3 regions of the Streptomyces sp. NPDC096310 genome follow, and region 3 is predicted to be linked to each of the others. Evidence: riboswitches for the same ligand, from Rfam matches in the RefSeq annotation. Region 3 holds a riboswitch; each other region holds the start of a gene.

Region 1 (5,881 bases), on a different contig from region 3:
GCAGCCGGGGCCGGGGCGCGAGCGCCCGTGCCAGGGCGACCCGCTGCTGTTCACCGCCGGAGAGCGCGGCGACGGCGCGCCGTCCGGCGCCCGGCAGGCCCACGAGTTCGAGCAGTTCGTCGACCCGCCGGGACTGCTCGTCGCGTGACACGCCGCGCATCCGCAGTCCGAAGGCGACGTTCCCCGCCACGTCGCGCTGTGGGAAGAGCTGGTGGTCCTGGAACATCAGCCCGACGCCACGCCGGTGCACCGGCACCCCCGACTGGTCGGTGCCGCCCAGGGTGATCCGCCCGGCGTCCGGGGTCTGAAGGCCTGCCACGGCGCGCAGCAGTGTCGACTTGCCGCTCCCGCTCGGCCCGAGCACACAGACGATCTCGTGCTCGGCCACCTCCAGATCGACCGCGTCGAGCGCGGCGTGCGGTGCGACGCCGGTTCCGGTGCCGAACCGCACGGTCACGTCCGACAGGGTCAGCAAGGCCATCAGAACTCTCCCGAGCGGTCGGTACGGATACGTTCGAGCACCAGCAACGAGGCCGCGCACACCACCATCAGGACCGTGGACAACGCCATCGCCTGCCCGTAGTTGAGCTCGCCGGGCCGGCTCAGCAGCCGCGCCACGGCCACCGGCAGCGTCGGCCGGTCGGGACGCGCGATGAAAACCGTCGCACCGAACTCACCGAGCGAGACGGCGAAGGCGAACCCTGCCGCGACGAGCGTGGCCCGCCGTACCAACGGCAGATCGACCTCCCGCCAGGCGCGCAGCGGAGACGCTCCGAGAACGGCAGCCGCCTCGCGCAGCCGCCCGTCCACCGCGCGCAGCACCGGCAGCATGGTCCGTACGACGAAGGGCACGCCCACCAGCGCCTGAGCGAGCGGCACGAGGATCCAGGAGCCCCGCAGGTCGAGCGGCGGCTTGTCGAGGGTGATCAGGAAGCCGAAGCCGACGGTGACGGCGGAGACGCCGAGCGGCAGCATCAGCAGCGCGTCGAAGCCCCGTACGAGGCGTCCGGCGCGGCGGGTCAGCGCGGCGGCGGCGAGGCCGCCGATCACCACCGCGACGGCTGTGGCGACCAGCGCGTACCGCAGCGAGTTCCAGACGGCCTCCAGCGGTGGCACGAGGAAGGTGCCGCCGCTCGCGTCCACCGAGGTGAGCGCCCGGTAGTAGCCGAACCCATAGCCGCCCGGACCGTCGAGGGAGCGCTCGACGAGCACTCCCAGGGGCAGCAGGACCAGCAGGGCGACGGTCGCGAGCACGCCGCCGAGCAGCGCCCACTGCCCGGCTCCGGCTGGCCGGCGCGCGGTCTGTTCCGGGTCGACGAGCTTCAGCGCGGTTTCCCGCCGCCGTACGGTCGCGGCGTGTACGGCGAGAATCGCACCGACCGCCGCGAACTGCACGAGCGTCAGTACGGCTGCGGTGGGCAGGTCGAGAAGTTGTGCGGTCTGCCGGTAGATCTCGACTTCAAGGGTGGAGAAGCCGGGGCCACCGAGGATCTGTACGACGCCGAAGGAGGTGAACGTGAAGAGGAAGACCATCAGCGCGGCGGCTGCGACGGCCGGTGCGAGCGCGGGCAGGGTCACGCGACGCCACGCCGCGAGTCGTCCGGCGCCCAGCACGCGCGCCGCTTCCTCCTGGCGCGGGTCGAGCTGTGACCACAGACCACCCACGGTGCGTACGACCACCGCGTAGTTGAAGAAGACATGGGCGAGAAGGATCGCCCAGACGGTGGTGTCGAGCCGCACGCCCCACAGGTCGTCGAGGAGTCCACCCCGCCCGAGAAGCGCCAGGAAGGCGGTGCCGACGACGACAGTGGGCAGCACGAAGGGCACGGTGACCACGGCGCGCAGCAGTTGCTTCCCGGGGAAGGAGAAGCGCGCGAAGACATAGGCGCCGGGCAGCGCGATCAGCAACGTGAGCGCAGTGGAGACGAGCGCCTGCCAGGTGGTGAACCACAGGACGCCGAGGATGTCGGGGCGGCTCAGTACGTCGCCGACGCGTCCGAACTGCCAGGCACCGTCCCTCTTGAGGCCGCGACCGACAATTGCGACCACGGGGTAGGCGAAGAAGACGGCGAAGAAGGCGAGCGGCCCGGCCATGAGGGCGAGGCGTACGGCGCTGCCGCGCCCGCGCCCGTTCCCTCGCCACTGCCGGCCTCGCAAGGCGCCGGGCATGCGCAGAGCGCCGCGCACAGAGCCCCGTAGCACGCGCCGTGGCCCGCCCCGTACGCCGCCACGGCGCGTCACCGTGCCTCGCACGGCCCGGCCGTCCTTCTCCGCCGCCCGGTCCTTCTCCTCGGCGGTTACTTCACTACGAGGGAGGACCACGACTGGATCCACTGCTCACGGTTGGCGGCGATACGGTCGGGCGCCACGGTCTCGGGCCGGTCGATGGTCGCACCGAACTTCGTGAACAGTTCGGGCAGCGCGACGCCCTTGACCACAGGGTTGACGAACATGTTCAGCGGCATGTCCGCCTGGAACTTCTCACTGATCAGGAAGTCCAGCAGAGCCTTGCCACCGGCCACGTTCTTCGCGCCGTCGAGCAGCCCCGCGAACTCGGTCTGCCGGAAGCAGGTACCCGTGGAGACCCCCGTCGGGGCCTTCTGGGGCTGCGGCTTCGCGTACAGCACCTCCACGGGCGGGCTGGAGGCGTACGAGACGACCAGCGGCCGGTCGCCCTTGGCCTTCTTTCCGCCCGGTGAGCCGGAGAAGCTCTCGTTGTACGCCTGCTCCCACCCGTCGACGACCTGGACGCCGTTGTCCTTGAGCTCCTTCCAGTAGTCCTGCCAGCCGTCGTCCCCGTAGTGCGCGACGGTGCCCAGGAGAAAGCCGAGGCCGGGCGAGGATGTCGCGGCGTTCTCGGTGACCAGGAGGTTCTTGTACTGAGGCTTGATCAGGTCGTCGAAGGACTGCGGCGGCGCCAGCTCCTTGTCAGCGAAGTACTTCTTGTCATAGTTGATGCATATATCACCGATATCGATCGGCGTGACCCGGTGCTTCTCCTTATCGAGCTGCGCGCTCGCGTCGACACGGTCCAGGCCCTTCGCCCCGTACGGCGCGAAGAGGTCATTGTCCAGGGCGCGGGAGAGCAGGGTGTTGTCGACGCCGAAGAAGACGTCCCCCTGGGGCGATCCCTTGGTCAGGATCTCCTTGTTGAGCGCTTCGCCGGCGTCGCCGCTCTTCAGTACCTTGACGGTGTAACCGGTCTCCTTGGTGAACTCCTTCAGCACCGCGGGGGACGCGTTGAAGGAGTCGTGGCTGACGAGGGTGACGGTCTTGGACTGCGCGCCGCCACTCCCCCCGTCGCCGGACGACGCGGAGCCGTCGGAACCGCCGCAGGCCGCGAGGGTCGTGGCGCCGAGCGCCGCGGCCAGCGCGGCGAACGCCGCCCTTCTGGCGCCGGTACAGGTACGAATGGTGCTCACTGGTTTTCCTCCTGGGAAGTCCAGGAGAAGACGCGGCCCTGCCCCGGGCCCGGTCATCGGCACGGACCGGGCCCTGGGCAGGGCGCAACAGCTTGAGTGATGTCCGAACTTCCTACCCAGAATGACCCGGGCAAGGTTCAGAGGGTCTGCGACCGCTGCCCGCTCTCACGGACATGTGCCGCACTCTCAGCGCTGTGGCGCTCCCCTGTCGGAAAATATGCAATACGTTTCGGCCCAAGGTTACCCCCAGACCGCGCTACCGCTCCGTGGCAGCCAACTGTCCGCATGCCCCGTCGATCTCCTGGCCCCGTGTGTCGCGTACGGTCACCGGAACGCCGTGCGCCGCGATCGCCTCGACGAACTTCTTCTCGTCCTCCGGGCGCGACGCCGTCCACTTGGAGCCCGGGGTCGGGTTGAGCGGGATCAGGTTGACGTGGACCCGCTTGCCCTTGAGGAGCCGACCGAGCCGATCGCCCCGCCAGGCCTGGTCGTTGATGTCGCGGATCAGGGCGTACTCGATGGAGATCCGGCGGCCGGACTTCTCCGCGTACTCCCACGCGGCGTCCAGCACCTCTCGGACCTTCCAGCGCGTATTGACCGGAACGAGGGTGTCGCGCAGCTCGTCGTCGGGGGCGTGCAGGGAGACCGCGAGCCGGCACTTGAAGCCCTCGTCGGCGAAGCGCAGCATCGCGGGCACCAGACCGACCGTGGAGACGGTGATCCCGCGCTGCGAGATGCCCAGGCCGTCCGGCTCGGGGTCGGTGAGCCGCCGGATCGCGCCGACGACGCGCTTGTAGTTGGCGAGAGGCTCGCCCATGCCCATGAAGACGATGTTGGACAGCCGGGCGGGGCCACCGGGGACCTCGCCGTCGCGCAGGGCGCGCATCCCGTCGACGATCTGGTGGACGATCTCCGCGGTGGACAGATTACGGTCCAGGCCTGCCTGTCCGGTCGCGCAGAAGGGACAGTTCATCCCGCAGCCCGCCTGCGACGAGATGCACATGGTGACCCGGTCGGGGTAGCGCATCAGTACGGACTCGACGAGCGTGCCGTCGTGCAGTCGCCAGAGCGTCTTACGGGTCGTGTCGTCGTCGCACGAGATGTGCCGCACCACCGACATCAGGTCGGGCAGCAGCTCCGTCGCGAGTTTCTGCCGTGCGGCGGCCGGGATATCCGTCCACTGCTCGGGGTCGTGCGCGTACCGCGCGAAGTAGTGCTGCGACAGTTGCTTGGCGCGGAACGCCTTCTCCCCGATGGCGGCGACGGCCTCGCGGCGCTCGGCGGGGGTGAGGTCGGCGAGATGCCGCGGGGGCTTCTTGGCTCCGCGGGGCGCGACGAAAGTGAGTTCTCCGGGTGCAGGCATGGTTCATCCAGTGTCGCAGACGGCGCCACGTGGCCAGCGCCCCGCACGCCGCCCGGAGAGACTACTAAGAGAGACCGCTCCGGGAGACCGCGCCGAGAAGAGGCCACGAGGGGGCTACGCGCCGCGCCGTGGGCGGCGCGTAGCCCCCTCAGGACCCGGTCAGGCCCCCACGAAGAGCACCAGGAGCAGCCAGACCACCGGCGCCGTGGGCAGCAGCGAGTCGAGCCGGTCCATGATCCCGCCGTGCCCCGGCAGCAGCGTGCCCATGTCCTTGATCCCGAGGTCACGCTTGATCATGGACTCGCCGAGATCGCCGAGCGTGGCGCTGGCCGCGACGGCCAGACCGATCAGCAGCCCCTGCCACCAGGCGCCGCCGTCGATCAGGAACTCCATCAGGAGCGCGCCGGCCACCATCGCGAAGGTGACGGCGCCGCCGAGCCCCTCCCAGGTCTTGCCGGGGCTGATACGGGGCGCGAGCTTGTGCGTACCGATGCGCCAGCCGACCGCGTACGCGCCGGTGTCACTGACGACGGTGAGCACAAGGAACATCAGCACACGCTGCGAACCGTCCCCCGCTGTGAGCATCATCGCGACAAAGGTCGCCAGGAAGGGCACGTAGAACGCGGCGAAGACCCCCGCGGTGACGTCCTTGAGGTAGCCCTCAGGCGGCTCCGTCATCCGCCAGATCAGCACGGCGAGAGCGGTGAGGGCCATCGCGACCCAGGCACCCTCTGCACCGCGCGCGTACCCGGCGACGACCATCGCGGCGCCGCCCACGGCCAGCGGTACGAGCGGTGCCTTGATGCCCTTCTTCTCGTCTAGCCGTGAGGTCAGCTCCCACAGCCCCACGACCACGGCGATCGCTATGACACCGATGAACACGGCCTTGACGATGAAGAGCGACGCCGCGACCACGGCGCCGAGCCCGACACCGACTCCTATGGCCGCGCGAAGATCACGACCGGCCCGCTTCTTCGGCGGGGACGGCGGGGGGTCGGCCATGGGCTCCTGCGAAGTCTCGTCGCGGAACAGGGGGCCACCCGGCCGAGCAGCCCCCCGGTCGTCGTTCTGGGCCCCGTCGTTCGCGGGTTCGTCG
Region 2 (5,881 bases), on a different contig from region 3:
TCGAACTCCCGCTTGACGAGCCCGGAGGCCAGTCCGGCCTTCTTCAGTACGGACCGGGCCTCGGCCAGCGACCTCCCGGCCAGATCGGGGACCTGGACGATCTTCGGGCCCCGCGAGATGACCAGCGTGACGGGACCGCTGCCCCGGACCCGGGAGCGGGGCTCCGGATCCGTCCCCATGACCGTGCCCCGGTCGAAGCTGTCGCTGAAGTCCCGGGTGACCTTCGCGTCGAGACCTTCGTCGCCGAGCCGCTTGCGCGCCTCCTTCTCCGGCTGCCCGAGCAGCGAGGGCACCCGGGTGAACTGGCCGGAGTTGATGTACCAGACGCCCGTCCCCACGCCGAACACCAGCAGCACGGCGACGATCGCCGCGAGCACGCCCCGCGACGGCAGCCCGCGGCCCAGGACCGCGCCGCCACGAGGCCGGCCGGGCGGCGCGGTGTCCGCGGGCGCCATCTCCAGCCTGCTCGTGTGGCGCACAGGCTCGTCGTCCGGCTCCTCGACGGGCCGGATCCGGGGGATCACCGCCGTCCGTCCGTCCGCGCCCGGGCCGTCCCCGGCCTCGGGCCTCGCCTGCGGCGGTACGGCGTCGAGCTGCGCGTCGGTGAGCGCCGCGCGGGCCGCCCGCACCAGCGCCAGCAGCGCCACCGCGTCGAGCGGGCGCTCCTCCGGGTCCCGCGCGGTGGCCACGGCGACCAGCCGGTCCAGCTCGGGGGCGAGCCCGGGGACGGCGGCCGACGGGGCCGGGACGTCCTCGTTCAGATGGCGGTAGAGGACCTGCGCCGGGGTGTCCCCGGAGTGCGGCTTGGCCCCGGTCAGCATCTCGTGCAGGACGACCCCGCACGCGTACACGTCGACCCGGGTGTCGGACGTGCCGTGCTCGATCTGCTCCGGCGCCAGGTACGAGACCGTGCCCAGCACGGTGCCGGTGGTGTTGGTGACCTCGCCCACGCCCCGGACGAGACCGAAGTCGGCGACCTTGACCCGGCCGTCGTCGCCTATCAGCACGTTCTCCGGCTTCATGTCCCGGTGGACGAACCCGGCCCGGTGCGCGGCGCCGAGCGCGGCGAGCACGGGCTCCAGGATGTCCAGCGCGGCCCGCGGGCGCAGCGCCCCGCGCTGCCGTACGACATCGCGCAGGGTGCACCCCGCGACGTACTCCATCGCCAGGTAGACATACGCGCCCTCCGCGCCCTGGTCGAAGACCGCGACCACATTGGGGTGCGCCAGCCGCGCCACCGACTTGGCCTCGCGGATGAAACGCTCCACGAAGGAGACGTCCGCCGCGAGCGCCGGATGCATCACCTTGAGCGCCAGGGCCCGGTCGAGCCGGGTGTCCACGGCCCGGTAGACCGTGGCCATGCCGCCGACCGCGATCCGCGCGTCGACGCGGTAACGGCCGTCGAGCACCTGCCCGACGATGGGGTCCTGAAGGGTCGTATCCACGCCGGTGAGTCTACGAGTCACCGCTGACACCCCCGTAGCCCCGGGTCGGACCGGCACAGGACTGCGGCCGAGCTGTGACAGGCCGCCGGAAACGGCCGTCCCCGCCGGTCGGCGGGGGCGCGGGCCCCCTGCGGCGGCCCGGCCCGGTCAGAACGCGGGCCGTTCGGGGTCGAGCGCCGCCACCCCGTCCAGCGGCGAGGACGCCTCCGCGAAGTGGCGCCGGGGGATCCGCCCCGCACGCCGCGCCATCCGGCCCGCCACCACCGCGTGCCGCATCGCCTCGGCCATCAGCACCGGTTCCCGGGCGCGGGTGACCGCCGACGCCAGCATCACCGCCGCACATCCCAGCTCCATCGCGAGCGCCGCGTCCGACGCGGTGCCCGCGCCCGCGTCCAGGATCACCGGGACCCGGGCGCGCTCCACGATGAGCTGGAAGTTGTGCGGGTTGCGGATGCCGAGACCGGAGCCGATGGGCGAGCCCAGCGGCATGATCGCGGCGCACCCCACGTCCTCCAGCTTCGCCGCGAGGACCGGGTCGTCGTTGGTGTACGGCAGCACTGTGAAACCGTCGTCCACCAGGGTCTCGGCGGCGTCCAGCAGCTCGACCGGGTCGGGCAGCAGAGTGCGCTCGTCCGCGACCACCTCCAGCTTGACCCACTGCGTGCCGAGCGCCTCGCGGGCGAGCCGGGCGGTGAGGACGGCCTCGCCGGCGGTGAAACAGCCCGCCGTGTTGGGCAGCGCACGGATGCCCAGCGTGTTGAGCACGGAGAGCACGGAGCCCCGCACGGTGGGGTCGAGGCGGCGCATCGCGACCGTGGTCAGTTCGGTGCCGGAGGCGATCAGTGAGCGTTCGAGGATGTCGAGGCTGGGCGCCCCGCCCGTGCCCATGATCAGCCGGGAGGCGAAGGTGGTGGAGCCGATGGTGAGAAGGTCGTCGGCCATTCCGTCAGCCTCCCTGGACGGCGGTGAGGACTTCGACCCGGTCGCCGTCGCTGAGCGCGGTGCCGGACCAGCGGGTACGGGGGACCACCGTCTCGTTGACGGCGGCGGCCACCCCGGAGCGCGCCGGAGTGAGGGTCGCGACGACGGTGTCGAGCGTCGTCGCGGCGGCGAACTCGCGTGGCTCGCCGTTGACGGAGACGTACATCACGGCGGTGTTCATACGGACTGCTCCAGGGAGACGGACGGAGAACCGGTCACGGTGGCCGCGGTAGGGGGGCCGTGCGCGGTGGAGGCCTCTGAGGGGAGCGGGAAGCCGGACGGGCGCGGAGAGCGGGACGCGGCGGCGGAGAAGCGCATCGGGGTGAACGGCGCGGCCTCGGGCGGCAGCTCACCGGACGTCAGGACCGTCGCCAGCACATCCCCGGTGACCGGCGTCAGCAGCACCCCGTTGCGGTGGTGACCGGTGGCCAGCGACAGACCCGGCAGCACGGTCGGCCCGAGCAGCGGCGCGTTGTCCGGCGAGCAGGGGCGCAGACCCGCGCGGGTCTCGGTGAGCGGCAGCTCGGTGATGCCGGGCACCAGCGCGTGCGCGTCGCGCAGCAGCTCGTACACCCCGCCCGCCGTCACGGTGGTGTCCCAGCCCAGCTCCTCGCTGGTCGCGCCGACGACGAGCTCGCCGTTCTCGCGCGGCACGAGATAGACCTCGGAGCCGCGCACCACGGCCCGTACCGTCCGGGACAGGAAGGGCGCGTACGGGCCGGGCACCGCCAGGCGCAGGACCTGCCCCTTGACCGGCCGCACCGGCGGCACGGCCTCCGGGGGGATGCCCGCGAGCCTCCCGCTGAGGCTGCCGCCCGCCAGCACCACCCGGTCCGCGCCGAGCACGCCGCCATCGGCCAGCACGGCGCCGGTGGCCCGGTCCCGTACCACGGAGAGCCCCCGCACCCAGGCGCGGTGGAAGACCACCCCGGCCCGTTCGCAGGCCGCGAGGAGCGCGGCGGCGAGCCGGCGCGGATCGATCTGGTGGTCGCCGTCGACGCGCAGCCCGCCGCGTACGCCCGGCGCGAGCATCGGCTCCAGGCGCCGGCATTCGCGCCCCGTGAGCCACTCGGACGTCAGCCCCGAGCGCACCTGGAGGGCGTGCAGCTCCCGGAGCTGGGCCCGGTCGTCGGAGTCCAGCGCCACGGCGAGCGTGCCACACGCGCGGTAGCCGGTGTCCCGGCCGCTCGCCTCCTCCAGCTCCTCGACGAACGCGGGATAGCGCGCGGCGGAGGCGAGATTGAGGCCGAGCAGGGTCTGCTCGCCGTGGTGGAGTTCGGTGACGGCGGCCAGCATGCCCGCCGCGACGCGCGCCGCGCCGCCGCCCGGACCGGGGTCGGCGAGAGCGGTACGCAGCCCGCGCTGCGCCGCCCGCCAGGCCGTGACCAGGCCGATGATGCCGCCCCCGACGACGAGGACGTCGTACCCCGCACAGGAGGCCGCAGCGGCCCCTCGCACTCCATGGGGCGGCTCTTCCCGAGGTGACCCCTGGGATGACTGCATGGGCGTCCAGCCCCTCCCTTCGCCGGCATGACCCGGATCAGGTTCGTACGGTCGGAGGCCGCTCCAGCCTCCCTCTCAGCCCGGTGCGTCCGGACTCCCGCGAGGTAGTGTCGGCGGCCAGCCTAACGCGCGGTATGCCGCGCGGTAAGGGAGCGTCGCCCGTGGCCACCGCGGGTGAAGCGCGACGGCGGCACGTCGTCGGGCCACGGGCTCTCCACCGTCGTGTGACGGAGGAGCTTCCCCCGGGCGCCCCCGCGCCGATCTAAGGTGACCGGGTGAGCGAACAGCGGCAGGAACACGCAGGGAACGCGCGGCCGGAGGGGCCCGGGGTGGTCGTCGTCGGCGCGGGCATGGCGGGCGTACAGACCGCCGTGGCCCTGCGCGAGAAGGGGTACGAGGGCAGGATCACCTTGATCGGTGAGGAACCGCACGCGCCCTACGACCGGCCCCCGCTCTCCAAGGCCGTACTGCTCGGCCAGGCCGACGGATCGGCCTTCGACATCGACTTCGAAGCCCTCTCCGTCGACCTCGTGGTGGGCCGGAAGGCCACCGGACTGCGCCCGTCCGACCGGGAGATCGACACCACCGTCGGTCCCCTCCCGTACGAGGTGCTGGTCATCGCCACCGGCGCCGAGGCCACCGTCCTGCCCGGCACGGAGGGCGTGCCCGGCGTCCATCCGCTGCGCACGCTCGACGACGCCGAGCGGCTGCGCCCCGTGCTGGAGCGACGGCAGCGGGTCGTGGTCGTGGGCGCCGGGTGGATCGGCGCGGAGTTCACCACCGCCGCCCGCGAGGCCGGCTGCGCCGCGACGGTCGTGGAGGCGGCCGACGGGCCGCTGGCCGGCGCCCTGCCGGCCGAGGTGGCCGCCCCCATGACCGGCTGGTACGCGGAGAGCGGCGCCACGCTGCTGACACACGCGCGGGTGGCCGGCGTCGAGCGGGGCACCGTCGTCCTGGCCGACGGCCGCCGGCTCCCCGCCGACGCGGTGGTCGTGGGCATCGGCGCACGGCCCGCGACGGCCTGGCTCGCCGGCTCGGGTATCGCGCTGGGCGCGGACGGATCGGTCACCGCGGACGAGCGGCTGCGCACCTCGCTGCCCGATGTGTACGCGGTCGGTGACTGCGCGTCCTTCCCGTCGGCGCGCTACGGCGAACGGCTGCTCGTCCACCACTGGGACAACGCGCTCCAGGGCCCGCTCACGGTGGCAGCCCAGGCCGTCGGGGAGACCGAGCGGGTCTACGACCCCGTGCCGTACTTCTGGTCGGAGCAGTTCGGCCGGTTCGTCCAGTACGCGGGCCACCACCCGGCGGCCGACACCCTGGTACGGCGCGGCGACCCGGCGGGGGCGGCCTGGTCGGTGGTCTGGCTGCGCGAGGGCGTCCTGGTGGCCCTGCTGGCCGTCGGGCGACCCCGCGACCTGGCCCAGGGCCGCAAGCTGATCGAGACGGGCACCCGTCTCGACCCGGTGCTGTCGGCCGATCCGGCGGTACCGCTGCGCAAGGCGGCGCTCTGAGAATTTCCGGGCGCCAGGACCGGTCCGAGCGCCGTTTCGGCCCGGTTTCGCCCCCGTCCGGGGTGGCTCGGGGTGCCCACTGTCAGTCCGGGATGGCACGCTTGTCCTGTGACCGAGATTGACGCAAAGATCGATGCTCTCGTCCCCGCCTGGCTTCACCTGCCCGATATCGCCGAAATGCTCGATGTCGAGGTGACGCGCGTGCGGCAGTTGGTGAAGGAAGGCCAGCTCATCGCCGTGCGCCGGGGTGAGAACAGGGCGCTCCAGGTGCCCGCGGCCTTCATCGACGGCAACAAGGTCGTCAAGGGCCTCGCCGGGACCCTGACGCTCCTGAGGGACGACCACTTCACCGACGAAGAGATGCTTGAGTGGCTCTTCACCCCCGACCCGAGCCTGCCCGGCACCCCCGCGCAGGCGCTCAGCGAGAACCGCGGTACG
Region 3 (5,881 bases):
GCTCTCGACGACCCGAGCGCGGACCCGGCGGCGCCGAGCCCGCCCCGTTCGGTCAAGCAGCTTCCCAAGATCGGCTACAGCAGGCCTGACTTCAGCAGCCCCCACGAGGGCTCCACCGCCGGGCAGCGACCGAACTTCAGCAGCCCGGACTTCAGCGGTCCGGACTTCACCAGCCCCGACTTCGGCGGCCCCGAGCACCGGCCTGAATGACCTGGCCGGGCGCCCGGGGGCCGGCCGGGGCCGGGCCCGGTGCCTGTCGCCGGGGCCGCGGGGACTCCAGAGCGGTACGGGGGGCCCGCGTGGGTCCGTGACAGGCGCCCAGCCCGGTGCCGTGACGGTCAGTCGGCCAGCGGCAGATAGACCCGGTTGCCGGCCGCGGCGAACTCCCTGGACTTCTCCGCCATGCCCGCCTCGATCTCGCCCGCCGGCGCCCCTGGCCCGTCCGCCCCGGACTCACCCGCGCCGCCCGCCATCTCTCCGCCGTGCTCGCGCCGGATGTCCTGCGAGATCTTCATCGAGCAGAACTTGGGGCCGCACATCGAGCAGAAGTGCGCCGTCTTCGCGGGCTCCGCCGGCAACGTCTCGTCGTGGAACTCCCGTGCCGTGTCCGGATCGAGCGCCAGATTGAACTGGTCCTCCCAGCGGAACTCGAACCGGGCGTCCGACAGCGCGTCGTCCCACTCCTGCGCCCCTGGATGCCCCTTGGCGAGATCCGCCGCATGAGCCGCGATCTTGTATGTGATGACGCCCGTCTTCACATCGTCGCGGTCCGGCAGACCGAGGTGTTCCTTGGGCGTGACGTAACAGAGCATCGCCGTACCCCACCACGCGATCATCGCCGCGCCGATCCCGGAGGTGATGTGGTCGTACGCCGGGGCGACATCGGTGGTCAGCGGACCGAGCGTGTAGAACGGCGCCTCCTCGCAGATCTCCTGCTGGAGGTCGATGTTCTCCTTGATCTTGTGCATCGGGACATGGCCCGGGCCCTCGATCATGGTCTGCACGTGGTGGCTCTTGGCGATCGAGTTCAGCTCGCCCAGCGTGCGCAACTCGGCGAACTGCGCCTCGTCGTTGGCGTCCGCGATGGAGCCCGGCCGCAGTCCGTCGCCGAGGGAGTACGTCACGTCGTACGCGGCGAGGATCTCGCACAGCTCATCGAAGTTCTCGTAGAGGAACGACTCCTTGTGGTGCGCGAGGCACCAGGCGGCCATGATCGAGCCGCCGCGCGAGACGATGCCGGTCTTCCGGCGGGCGGTGAGCGGTACGTAGCGCAGCAGGACACCGGCGTGGACCGTCATGTAGTCGACGCCCTGCTCGGCCTGTTCGATCACGGTGTCCTTGTAGATCTCCCAGGTCAGCTCCTCGGCCTTGCCGTCGACCTTTTCGAGCGCCTGGTAGAGCGGCACGGTGCCGATGGGCACGGGGGAGTTGCGCAGCACCCACTCGCGGGTGGTGTGGATGTTGCGGCCGGTGGAGAGGTCCATGACCGTGTCCGCGCCCCAGCGGGTCGCCCACGTCATCTTCTCCACCTCCTCCTCGATGGAGGAGGTGACCGCGGAGTTGCCGATGTTGGCGTTGACCTTCACCAGGAACCGCTTGCCGATGATCATCGGCTCGGTCTCCGGGTGATTGACATTGGCCGGCAGCACGGCGCGGCCCGCGGCGATCTCCTCGCGGACCACCTCAGGGGCGACGTTCTCGCGGATCGCGACGTACTCCATCTCCGGGGTGATCTCTCCCCGGCGGGCGTACGCGAGCTGGGTGACCGCCCGGTCCGTGCGGGTCCGGCGCGGCTGGCGGGGCCGCCCGGGGAAGACCGCGTCGAGGCCCCGCAGATCCGTCGTCCCGCTCCCGAGCAGCCCGCCGCGCGGGGAGGTGTGCTTGAGCCCGTCGTCCTCGGGGCGCGGCGGTCGGCCCGCGTATTCCTCGGTGTCGCCGCGGCCGATGATCCAGTTCTCCCGCAGCGGCGCGAGACCGCGGCGTACGTCGGTCTCGACGGTGGGGTCGGTGTACGGCCCCGAGGTGTCGTACAGCGTGACGTCCTCGCCGTTGGTGAGGTGGACCTGGCGGACCGGCACACGGAGATCGGGGCGGGAGCCCTCGATGTATCCCTTGTGCCAGCCGATGGAGCGTCCGCCCGCGGCCTCGCCCGAGGGGGCCGGGTCCGCGCTGCTGCCCTCCGAGCTGGAGGCAGGCGTGTGTGCGTCCTGATGGGTCATGAGACCTACTCCCTACGCCGGCATTACCCGGTAACAGGTTCAGCGGTCGGCGCAGCGCAGGTGTCCGGGGTTCCGTCCCCGGGACTACACGTCAGCGCCCTCTCAGCCCGGTGCTCCGAGCTCCCGCGTGTGCAAAGGTGCCTCCACGCTAGCGTCAAATCGGGCGCGCTGAACAGAGGGCCCCCCGCATCCTCCGGCTTCTTGCGATGATCGGTCGGTGACCCCACCCACGCAGACTCACGAACCGGGCGCCCACTCGCACAGTCATGGCCCCGCCATGCCGGTCTCCCGGCACCTCCGCAAGGTGATCGCGGCGGTGCTGATTCCATTCGCGGCCGCCGTGGTGGTCGGGCTCGCCGTGCTCTGGCCGGGCGGCGCACCCGCGCACGAGCGGACCGGCGTGGGCTTCGACCGGCAGACCTACGCGGGCCAGGTCGTCCAGATCGAGCGCGTCGCCTGTAAGGACGTGAACGCCTCCCAGGTCCCGTCGACCGGTGACACCTCGACTCCGCAGGGCCGCGAGGCGGTCCAGGAGGAGACGGGGGAGTGCAAGAAGGCGACGGTCGAACTGAAGGAGGGCAAGGAGAAAGGTCACACCTTCGTCGAGATCGTCCAGCCCGACGCACCGCGGCAGTTTCACGTGAAACAGGGCGTTGTGGTCGCCTATGCGCCGGACGCTCCCCGGGATCTCCAGTACTCGGTCTCCGATGTGGACCGCCAGTTCCCGCTGACGCTGCTGGCGGGGATCTTCGCGCTCGCGGTGATCGTGGTGGGACGGATGCGGGGGGTCATGGCGCTGGTGGCGCTCGTGGTCTCGTTCGCGATCCTGACGCTGTTCATCCTGCCGGCGATCCTCCAGGGCTCGAATCCGCTGGTCGTGGCGGTGGTGGGGGCGAGCGCGATCATGCTGATCGCGCTGTATCTGTGCCACGGTCTGACGGCCCGCACCTCGGTGGCGGTGCTGGGCACCCTGATCTCGCTGCTGCTGATCGGCTTGCTGGGGTCGCTCTTCATCGGCTGGGCGAGCCTGTCCGGCAACACCGATGACAACACGGGGCTGATCCATGGCCTCTATCCGGAGATCGACATGAGCGGCCTCCTGCTGGCCGGGGTGATCATCGGTTCGCTCGGTGTGCTCGACGATGTGACGGTGACGCAGACCTCGGCGGTGTGGGAGCTGCGCCAGGCCGATCCGACGATGGGGCCCAGGGCGCTGTACCGGGCGGGCATCCGGATCGGCCGGGACCACATCGCGTCCGTGGTCAATACGCTCGTGCTGGCTTACGCGGGTGCCGCGCTGCCGCTGCTGCTGCTCTTCTCAATCGCGCAGTCGAGCGTGGGGACGGTCGCCAACAGTGAGCTGGTTGCGGAGGAGATCGTACGGACGCTGGTGGGTTCGATCGGCCTGGTCGCGTCGGTGCCGGTGACGACGGCGCTGGCGGCGCTGGTGGTCTCCGCCGACCGGTCCGCCCCGGAGAACCCCGCGCCCCTGCCATCGCCGCCCGCCCCGGACGGACCGGAGGCGGGCCCCGGGGCCGGGCCCGGCTGGGAGCCTCAGGAGTCCCGGGGGCTGCTGGTGCCGGCCCCGGGGATGCGCGGGACCGGCGGCCGGGGCCGCCGCCGTAAGAAGTAGCCCGAGCGGAGCGGGAGGGATCCGGGCCACCCGGGAGGGCAGAATCACCCGGACGGCCCCCCTCGACGGGCCGTCAGCCCGCGTTCTCCTCGGCGAGGATGCGGCCCAGCTCCTCCTCAAGGCTGCCTTCGAAGTCACTGAGTGTGCGCTCCTGGCCGAGCGGGACCAACCGGTCCGTACGGTCCAGGAAGGCCACCAGCGGTGCGGCGCTCACACGGAAGAGCGCGTGGTCGTCGCCGACCTGGAGCCGCATATGGACGTCCGAGAGGTCCTCGGGGGTCGTCGGGGAGATGTGCACATCACCGTCCCCGCTGGGTGTGTTGATGCCGTCGAGCAGCAGTTCGCGACCGAAAGTCCAGGTCACAGGTGCATCGCCGGGCAGATGGAATGTCATCCGTACCGCGTAGGGATCAGCCACCTTGTAGTGGAGTTCCACCGGGATACGGAACGACAGCTCCTCGGAGACGAGGAAGCTCATCAGGACCTCGGCCTGGACCGACTCGCGCATCGTTGTACTCCGGAGTAGATGGAACAGTGGCTGGGAATGATCCCCGTTGACCCTCTTGACGCAATCGTCCTGTAAGCGCTAGCAGATCACAAGGAGTAATTTTTCAGATACTGATAGAGAGGATTTGCGAGGTCAGCAGGGATCCGATCTCTCTGCGTAACCGCTCGGCCGTCGGAAGCAGCCGCTTCTGTTGACAGAGCGGTATAGAAATGGCCACGGCGGCCGCCATCGCTCCGACCGTGACCGGTACGGCGGCGCAGACCGTGCCGAGCCGGTACTCCTGGCGGGAGAGGACCGGTTCCGTCCGCCCCAGCGCGTCGAGGCGCTCCAGCAGGGTGCTCCGGTCCGGCACCGAGTACGGGGTGAGCGGACGGACGGGGTAGCGGTCCAGATGGTCGCGGCGGGACGCCTCGTCGAGCTGGCTCAGCAGGCACTGGCCGATCGCGTGGGCGTGGGCCGTCGTGCGGAAGTCGGCCCGGGCGTCGACCGCGGGGCACGCGGGGCTGTCGGCCACGGAGACCAGGTCCAGCTCGCCCTCGTGGTAGACCGCGAAGTACACGGGGACGCCCAGCGCGTCGCGTAGCCGGGCGAGGACCTCGGTGAGGGTGGAGCGGCGGCCGCGGACGGCTCCGGCGTGCACCAGGCGCTGGGCGGCGTCCCCGAGGACGAAGACGCCCCTCTCACGTCGGAGATAACCCTCGTAGGTGAGGGTGCGCAGCAGGTGGTAGGCGGTGGGGAGAGGGAGCCCCGTCTCGCGCGCGAGCTGCTTGGCGGTGGCTCCATCCGAATGGGAGCCCACCGACTCCAGCAGCCGCAGCGCCCGCCGCACCGATCCGATCAGCGTGGGAGCCGCGGCGGATGTAGCTGTGACCAAAGATCACCCCCAGGCGTGCGGACGGGCCGGAGCCCGCCGGGTGCGGCAGAGGTGAGCCACTTTAGGGGCAGGTCACAGCCGGGGTTGGTTTCCTCTTCACCTTTCCCTCTGGCGGGCTAACAGCCCTATGGACTGACAGCCCTACCAGTCGCCGCGCGAGGACGACGAGGACGCCGTGAACTTCCGCACGGCGTAGATCAGTCCGCCGACCAGGGCGACGAATATCAGCACCTTGAACAGCACACCGATCACGAAGGCGAGCAGGCTCATGATCAGTCCGCCGAAGACCGCGACGGCGATCACGGGCACCGCGATCCACTTCACCCACCACGGCATTCCCGTGAAAATCTCCCGAACCGCCATCGTCCTTACCTCGCTTCACCGAGTTCCTGATGTGACCGCTGTACGCCTTCGATGCTAGAGCCGCACAGGCCCCCGTGGTGGCCCCGCGGCCCCCGCTCTCCCCTGATCCGACCCTGAGACGCGCCTGAGGGTCAGCCCTCGGGCGGCGAGAAGACGACCATCACCCGCAGATCCTCCGTGATGTGGTGGAACTTGTGCGCGGCCCCGGCCGGCACGTAGACCACACTGCCCCGGCCCACCTGGGTCGTCTCCGTCCCGACCGTGATCGACGCCCGGCCGCTCAC

Evidence for each region. A riboswitch is a leader RNA that binds a small molecule or an ion and turns the genes downstream of it on or off. The one in region 3 is predicted to bind thiamine pyrophosphate.
Region 1: linked by a shared signal. The riboswitch ahead of ACIQ7D_RS25915 (thiamine ABC transporter substrate binding subunit) and the one ahead of thiC (phosphomethylpyrimidine synthase ThiC) in region 3 are both predicted to bind thiamine pyrophosphate.
Region 2: linked by a shared signal. The riboswitch ahead of thiO (glycine oxidase ThiO) and the one ahead of thiC (phosphomethylpyrimidine synthase ThiC) in region 3 are both predicted to bind thiamine pyrophosphate.

What each region holds. Positions count from the first base shown of each region.
Region 1 is NZ_JBIWFO010000016.1:96,034-101,914, forward strand. Features, by position in the region: gene ACIQ7D_RS25905 (ABC transporter ATP-binding protein) at 1-481, opposite strand, end outside; gene ACIQ7D_RS25910 (ABC transporter permease) at 481-2,094, opposite strand; gene ACIQ7D_RS25915 (thiamine ABC transporter substrate binding subunit) at 2,298-3,422, opposite strand; TPP riboswitch at 3,514-3,639, opposite strand; gene rlmN (23S rRNA (adenine(2503)-C(2))-methyltransferase RlmN) at 3,679-4,785, opposite strand; gene ACIQ7D_RS25925 (phosphatidate cytidylyltransferase) at 4,945-5,881, opposite strand, start outside.
Region 2 is NZ_JBIWFO010000026.1:26,636-32,516, forward strand. Features, by position in the region: gene pknB (Stk1 family PASTA domain-containing Ser/Thr kinase) at 1-1,445, opposite strand, end outside; gene ACIQ7D_RS31995 (thiazole synthase) at 1,593-2,387, opposite strand; gene thiS (sulfur carrier protein ThiS) at 2,392-2,592, opposite strand; gene thiO (glycine oxidase ThiO) at 2,604-3,929, opposite strand; TPP riboswitch at 3,927-4,040, opposite strand; gene ACIQ7D_RS32010 (NAD(P)/FAD-dependent oxidoreductase) at 4,205-5,443, shown strand; gene ACIQ7D_RS32015 (Rv2175c family DNA-binding protein) at 5,552-5,881, shown strand, end outside.
Region 3 is NZ_JBIWFO010000002.1:561,120-567,000, reverse strand. Features, by position in the region: gene ACIQ7D_RS08015 (hypothetical protein) at 1-210, shown strand, start outside; gene thiC (phosphomethylpyrimidine synthase ThiC) at 339-2,219, opposite strand; TPP riboswitch at 2,212-2,356, opposite strand; gene ACIQ7D_RS08005 (YibE/F family protein) at 2,497-3,852, shown strand; gene ACIQ7D_RS08000 (SsgA family sporulation/cell division regulator) at 3,926-4,360, opposite strand; gene ACIQ7D_RS07995 (IclR family transcriptional regulator) at 4,464-5,234, opposite strand; gene ACIQ7D_RS07990 (DUF5326 family protein) at 5,376-5,597, opposite strand; gene ACIQ7D_RS07985 (cupin domain-containing protein) at 5,729-5,881, opposite strand, start outside.